2 regions of the Streptomyces africanus genome follow, and region 2 is predicted to be linked to the other one. Evidence: riboswitches for the same ligand, from Rfam matches in the RefSeq annotation. Region 2 holds a riboswitch; the other holds the start of a gene.
What was found. A riboswitch is a leader RNA that binds a small molecule or an ion and turns the genes downstream of it on or off. The one in region 2 is predicted to bind glycine.
Positions count from the first base shown of each region.

Region 1 (3,567 bases), 4.8 Mb from region 2:
CGCCGTCTTCGGCGGCCGACAGCCACTCGTGCTCCTTGCTGTAACGCAGCTGCTGGGGGTTGCTCATGGCCTGGATTCTCCTGTACACGCGGGAGTGCTGTGGAAAGGGGGGACTGCTGAGGAGCTGGGAGGCGGACAACGGGGTCGCTGCCACGGCCCCCGGCCAGTGTCTACTTCTGGCGCTTGTAGAACGGCAGCGCCACGACCTCGTACGGCTCGTGACTGCCCCGGATGTCCACGGCCACGCCGGGCGTACCGGGGGCGGCGTGCGCGGCGTCGACGTAGGCCATCGCGATCGGCTTGCCGAGCGTGGGGGAGGGGGCGCCGGAGGTGACCTCGCCGATCACCTCGCCGCCGGCGACGACCGCGTATCCGGCGCGCGGGACCCGGCGGCCCTCGGCGACGAGCCCGACCAGGACGCGCGGCGGGTTCTGCTCGGCCCGGGCGGCGGCCTCGCGCAGAGCCTCACGCCCCACGAAGTCGCCCTCCTTCTCGAACTTCACCACCCGGCCGAGCCCGGCGTCGAAGGGCGTCAGGGAGGTGCTCAGCTCGTGCCCGTACAGCGGCATGCCCGCCTCCAGGCGCAGCGTGTCGCGGCAGGACAGCCCGCACGGGACCAAGCCCGCGCCCTCGCCCGCCTTGGTCAGGGCCTGCCACAGCTCGACCGCGTGCTCCGGCTTCACGAACAGTTCGAAGCCGTCCTCGCCGGTGTAGCCGGTGCGGGCGATCAGGGCCGGGACACCCGCGACCGTGCCGGGCAGCCCGGCGTAGTACTTCAGGCCGTCGAGGTCGGCGTCGGTCAGGGACGTCAGGATCCCCGGCGACTGCGGCCCCTGGACGGCGATCAGCGCGTAGGCGTCCCGGTCGTCGCGCACCTCGGCGTCGAAGCCGGCGGCGCGCTCGGTCAGCGCGTCCAGGACCACCTGGGCGTTGGAGGCGTTGGCGACCACCATGTACTCGGTCTCGCCCAGCCGGTAGACGATCAGGTCGTCGAGGATGCCGCCGTCGGCCCGGCAGATCATGGTGTAGCGGGCGCGGCCGGGCTTGACGCCGCCGATGTTGCCCACCAGGGCGTGGTCGAGCAGGGCGGCGGCCTGCGGACCGGTGACGGTGATCTCGCCCATGTGGGAGAGGTCGAAGAGCCCGGCCTTCGTGCGCACGGCGGTGTGCTCGTCGCGCTCGGAGCCGTAGCGCAGGGGCATGTCCCAGCCGGCGAAGTCGGTCATCGTCGCGCCGAGCGAACGATGCAGGGCATCGAGCGCGGTGTGGCGGAGTTCTCCTGTACTGCTCATCGGTCGGTCGTCTCCGAGGGGCGATGGGGGTACCTCCCGCGCGAGCTCGTTCGAGCGTGGGGGAGGGCGAGGTCGTTCCTCCCCATCTGTCATCGGAACCTGAGAGGTTCGCCATGACCACAGGGGACACGGCTTGCACCTTGGGTGGAGCCACGCCCGTCGCCACGGCGACAGGGGATGGCCCGCTTTTCAGATGTGCCTCGCCCGCGCGGTAACGGGGCCTGAGAGATTCAAGGGAGGGACTTGCTCCTTCGGCGCCCCAGCGTCGGACGGTGCTGGGGACTCTCCCGCGCGGATTCAAACGGCCGGTATGCAGTTGGCGGGCACATCATTGCACGCATCGTCGCGGGGTGGCAGGGGGACCACCCTGTAGCAGGGCTGTTGCGGGAAGAGGACTAAAACCAGAAACATCGGGCATTACCTTCTCTTTACACTCGGCGGGGATGGGACTGAAGTACCTGGCCCCAGGGGAGGACGATCACGGTGAACAGGACCACCGCGTACGCCACGACGTCGGGCATCGCGCTGCCCGAGCAGCCGGCCGCTCCGGCACGCGCGGCCTGCGGCCCGCTGCCGGTGCCGGTCGTCCGCGATCTGCGCGAGCGCCGAGGCCGCGGCCCGCACGCGCTGCTCTTCGGCCCCCGCGACCTCGTCGTGGTCACGGGCCTGCCCGGCAGCGGCAAGTCCACGCTGATGCGGCGCACCGTGCCCGGCCGGCGCATCGACTCCCAGGACACCCGCGACCGCTGGGACAGCCGCATGCCGCGCTTCCTGCCGTACGGGGTCTACCGCCCGCTCGTCCGCCTCGCCCACTACGCCGGGCTGCGCCGCGCCCTGCGCACCGGCGAGGGCGTCGTCGTGCACGACTGCGGCACCCAGGCCTGGGTCCGCCGCTGGCTGGCCCGCGAGGCCCGCCGCCGGGGCGGCACCCTGCACCTGCTCATGCTCGACGTCACCCCCGAGGAGGCCCTGGCCGGCCAGCGCGACCGGGGCCGCGGTGTCTCGCGGTACGCGTTCCTGCGCCACCGCGCGGCGGCCAACCGCCTGCTACGCTCCGCGGAGCGGGGCGAACTGCCCGCGGGCTGCGGCTCGGCGATCCTCGTCGACCGGGACGCGGCGGGCACCCTGCGCCGGATCGGGTTCACGGGCTGACCGCCGGCGGCCGGGGAGCCGTTAGCCTTTTGAGCCACAGCAGTGGTTCCAGGCAGGCGGTAGGCAAATGGACTTCCCGGCGGACTTCTCCGCGGACTTCCCGGCGCACACGCAGGGTCACCCGCACGGCGGGTGGCCCGGCAACGAACTGGAGGAGGTGCTCTCGGCCTCCCTCGGCGCCGGGCCGTCGGCCGGCGGGCGGATCGTCGAGGTGCTCGGCCGGAGTTTCGTCTGGGTGCCCCTGCCGAACGGCGGCGGCCCGCAGAGCGGCCCCCTCGATCTGCCCGGCATCGAGATCGAGGGCCAGGCGTACGTACCGGTGTTCAGCTCCGAGGAGCAGTTCCGCCAGGTCGTCGGCTCCCACATGTCGTACACGATCGCGCCCGCCGTGGAGTTCGCCCGTGGCCTGCCCCCGCACGCGGGGATAGCCGTCAACCCGGGCGGCGTGGTCGGCATACCGCTCCCGCCGCCCGCGGTGGCCGAGCTCTGCCGGGCCGGCCGGACCCCCCTGGACGGCCCCGCGAGCGGCGGCCGGGTCCGCCTCTTCGAGCCCGACTGGCAGGACGACCCGGTGGACTTCCTCGCCGCCGCCTCCGCCGAGTTCGAGGCCGTCGGCGTCGTCCTCACCGCCCGCCGCTGCCTCGCCGCGATCGAGACCGCCGACCCGGTGATGTTCGTGGGCGTCGAACTCTCCCAGTGGGAAGGCGACCTGCGGGCCCTCCCCCTGGAGGCCCTGTCCCGAGCCGTGACCCGGTGCCCGGCCCCGTGGCAGGTCAACCTGGTCCTCCTGGACGTGGCGGAGGACCCGGTGGGGGACTGGCTGCGCAAAACGGTCCGGCCCTTCTACCAGCGGTAGGACAATGCCCTGAAGGGGCGCGGGGCCGTGACATCATGCGGCTCCGCCACGTGGCGCGAGGACCACACACGACCCGCGGCCGCAAAACCGGCACCAATCCCCGAGCCCCCGGACGGGCTTAAGCTAGGTCACGGTCGAGGCGTTGTACGAAGGGGCGGTAAAGGTGAGCGCGAGCGGCACGGCCGCGGCCGGACAGGTCGAGCACATGCTGCGCCAGGTCACGCCCGGGCGTTACGACGCCTACGAGGCACTCCTGCGCGCGCTCGC
Region 1 is NZ_JAUSYP010000001.1:6,122,109-6,125,675, forward strand. Features, by position in the region: gene gcvH (glycine cleavage system protein GcvH) at 1-67, opposite strand, end outside; gene gcvT (glycine cleavage system aminomethyltransferase GcvT) at 171-1,292, opposite strand; glycine riboswitch at 1,369-1,491, opposite strand; glycine riboswitch at 1,492-1,592, opposite strand; gene QF034_RS28555 (AAA family ATPase) at 1,776-2,444, shown strand; gene QF034_RS28560 (enhanced serine sensitivity protein SseB) at 2,512-3,300, shown strand; gene QF034_RS28565 (enhanced serine sensitivity protein SseB C-terminal domain-containing protein) at 3,464-3,567, shown strand, end outside.
Region 1: it holds a riboswitch for glycine, as region 2 does, so the genes downstream of both, gcvT (glycine cleavage system aminomethyltransferase GcvT) here and gcvP (aminomethyl-transferring glycine dehydrogenase) in region 2, are expected to answer to the same signal.

Region 2 (3,567 bases):
GGCGGAACCCCACGGCGCCGCGGAGAGGGGGCCGACCCCCGTCTCCGGGCCCGCCTCGGGCTGGAGCGGGTGGTTCGGCAGGTACGGCGCGAGGTGCTCCCGCACCGCCACCGGCCCGACGCCGGGACCGCCGCCGCCGTGCGGGATGCAGAAGGTCTTGTGCAGGTTCAGGTGCGAGACGTCACCGCCGAAGTGCCCCGGCTTGGCGAGCCCCACGAGCGCGTTGAGGTTGGCCCCGTCGACGTAGACCTGACCGCCCGCCTCGTGCACCTGGGCGCAGATCTCGGAGACGTGCTCCTCGAACACGCCGTGCGTGGACGGGTACGTGATCATCAGCACCGCCAGCTCGTCGCGGTACTGCTCGATCTTGGCCCGCAGGTCCTCGACGTCGATCTCACCGTCGTCGGCGGTCTTCACGACGACGACCTTCATGCCCGCCATCACCGCGCTCGCGGCGTTGGTCCCGTGCGCGGACGACGGGATCAGGCACACGGTGCGCTGCTCGTCCCCGCTCGCCCGGTGGTACCCGCGGACGGCGAGCAGACCGGCCAGTTCGCCCTGCGACCCGGCGTTCGGCTGGAGGGACACCTTGTCGTACCCGGTGACCTCGGCGAGTCGGTCCTCCAGCTCACGGATGAGCGTGAGGTAACCCCCGGCCTGCTCGGCGGGCGCGAAGGGGTGCAGCTGGCCGAACTCGGGCCAGGTGACCGGCTCCATCTCCGTGGTCGCGTTGAGCTTCATGGTGCAGGAACCCAGCGGGATCATGCCCCGGTCGAGTGCGTAGTCGCGGTCGGCCAGCCGGCGCAGGTAGCGCAGCATGGCGGTCTCGGAGCGGTGCTGGTGGAAGACGGGGTGCGTCAGGTACTCGTCGGTCCGCCGCAGAGCGTCCGGAAGCCCGTCCTCGGTGGCCGCGTCCAGCGCCTCGATGACACCGTCGACCCCGAAGGCGGCCCATACGGCACGCAGCTGGTTGCGCGTTGTGGTCTCGTCGCAGGCGATCGAGACATGGTCGGCGTCGACGAGACGGAGGTTGACCCCGTTCTCCCGCGCGGCGGCCACGACGTCGGCGGCCCGGCCCTCGACGCGCACGGTCAGCGTGTCGAAGTAGGCCCCGTGCACGACCTCGACCCCGCCGTTCGCGAGGCCGGCGGCGAGCACCGTGGCGTACCGGTGGGTGCGCCGCGCGATGCCCTTGAGGCCCTCCGGCCCGTGGTAGACGGCGTACATGCCGGCCATGACGGCGAGCAGGACCTGGGCGGTGCAGATGTTGCTGGTGGCCTTCTCGCGGCGGATGTGCTGCTCACGCGTCTGCAGCGCCAGCCGGTAGGCCTTGTTCCCGTCGGCGTCCACGGACACGCCGACGAGCCGCCCGGGCAGGCTGCGCGCCATCTTGTCCTGGACCGCCATGTAACCGGCGTGCGGACCGCCGAAGCCCATCGGCACACCGAAGCGCTGCGTCGTCCCGACGGCGATGTCCGCGCCGAGCTCACCGGGCGACTTCAGCAGCGTCAGCGCGAGCAGATCGGCGGCGACGGTGACGAGCGCCCCGAGTTCGTGGGCCTGGTCGATGACCGGCTTGATGTCGCGTACGGCCCCGGAGGCGCCCGGGTACTGGATCAGCACGCCGTTGATCTCGCGCTCGGCGATCTCTGCGGGAATGCCCTCGCCGAGATCGGCGACGACGACCTCGACGCCGGTCGGCTCGGCCCGGGTCCGGATCACGGCGATGGTCTGCGGCAGCGCGTCCGCGTCGACCAGGAAGAGGCCCTTCTTGTTCTTGCCGAGGCGCCGCGAGAGCGCCATGGCCTCGGCGGCCGCGGTGCCCTCGTCGAGCAGGGAGGCACCGGAGGTGGGCAGTCCGGTGAGGTCGGCGACCATGGTCTGGAAGTTGAGCAGCGCCTCGAGCCGCCCCTGCGAGATCTCCGGCTGGTACGGCGTGTAGGCCGTGTACCAGGCCGGGTTCTCCATGACGTTGCGCATGATGACGGGCGGCGTGAAGGTGCCGTAGTACCCGAGCCCGATCATGGAGTCGAGGACCTGGTTGCGGTCGGCGAGGGAGCGCAGCTCGGCGATCACCTCGGCCTCGCTGCGGGCGCCCGGCAGGTCCAGCGCCTCGGCGCTCTTGATCACGGCCGGGACCGCGGCGGCCGTGAGCTCGTCCAGCGAGCCGTAGCCGACCTGCGCGAGCATCTTGGCGCGGGCCTCGTGGTCGGGGCCGATGTGACGCTGCTCGAAGGGAACTGCCTCTTCGAGTTCGGAGAGCGGGATGCGATGGGCGGTCATTTGCGGAGGCCTCCTGGTCTGACACGACCTTCGAGGGGCACCACGGCACGGGTACCCGGACGGCCTCCCCCTCTGTCATCTCAACCTGAGAGCTTCACCGGATCGCCCGAAGGCCTCCGGTTTTCACCGTCGGTGAGAGCGGAAGCCGTCGACACCCGCCCTGCTTTCCAGAGTGACCTCGTCCGTGCGGTACGTGGGCCTGAGAGATTCCGGGGAGGATTTGCTCCTTCGGCGCCTCCGATGGTGTCTGGAGGACTCTCCCGCACGGGGTCAGCAGCCGCTGCCAGCCTACCAGCGCGGTCCACGCACGAACCTTCGAGTGGCCGCCTCTCCGATTGTGCCGTTTTGTAGGGCTTACGGATGAGTTGCGACCATGTGGAGGGCCCGTGCGAACCGATATCGATCCACGCCACCTGATCGGCCGCAAGGCGTTCGACCGCAACGGAACCAGGATCGGCACGATCGACGAGGTCTACCTCGACGACGCCACCGGCGAGCCGGAGTGGGCGGCCATACGGACCGGCCTGTTCAGCAGGGACGCTTTCGTCCCCCTCGAACCCAGTGAACTGATCGACGGCGCCCTCCACGTGCCCTTCGACCGTGCCCTGATCAAGGACGCCCCCGACTTCGGCGTGGGCCGCCACCTCTCTCCCGAACAGGAGCTCCAGCTCTACCACCACTACGGCCTCGACGTCGCCGCACCTCCCCCGCTCCCCGACCACCACTTCGGCAAGCTGGCGGGCACGGACGAGACGGCCTGAAGCCCGGCAAGCCGCCTACGGGACAGCGGACCGCACCCCCACAGCTCCGGCCCCACCCTCCGGCCCACGGCTCTCCTCCGGTCCCGATAAAACCAGCGGCAACGGATCCGCCGGCTCCAGGTCCGGATCGTCGACCCGGAAGGTCCGCACCCGCCCGGGCTCAGAGCCGGGCGTCTCGAACCGCACGGTGACCCGCCCCAGACCGCTGCCCTGCACCCACCCGTGCCCGAACACGGCGTGCCGTACGTCGTGCCCGGCGGCCCACCGCCGCTCGGCGAGCGTCGGCTGCTCCTCGGCCGGCGCCACGGCGTCCTCCTCGAGGGGCCCCTCTGCCTCCGTCCGTTCCCCCGCCGCCTGCGCGAAGAGATCCTCCTGCGTGTAGTCGGCGAGCCCGCTGACGCCCACCCCGAGCAGCCGCACACCGCCCGTGGTGTCGACCGAGTCGAGCAGCCGGGCCGCCGCCTCGCGGATCACCCCCGGATCGTCCGTCGGCCCGCGCAGTGTCTCGGACCGCGTGAGCGTC
Region 2 is NZ_JAUSYP010000001.1:1,307,420-1,310,986, forward strand. Features, by position in the region: gene gcvP (aminomethyl-transferring glycine dehydrogenase) at 1-2,283, opposite strand, end outside; glycine riboswitch at 2,461-2,556, opposite strand; gene QF034_RS06220 (PRC-barrel domain-containing protein) at 2,670-3,044, shown strand; gene QF034_RS06225 (DNA polymerase IV) at 3,060-3,567, opposite strand, start outside.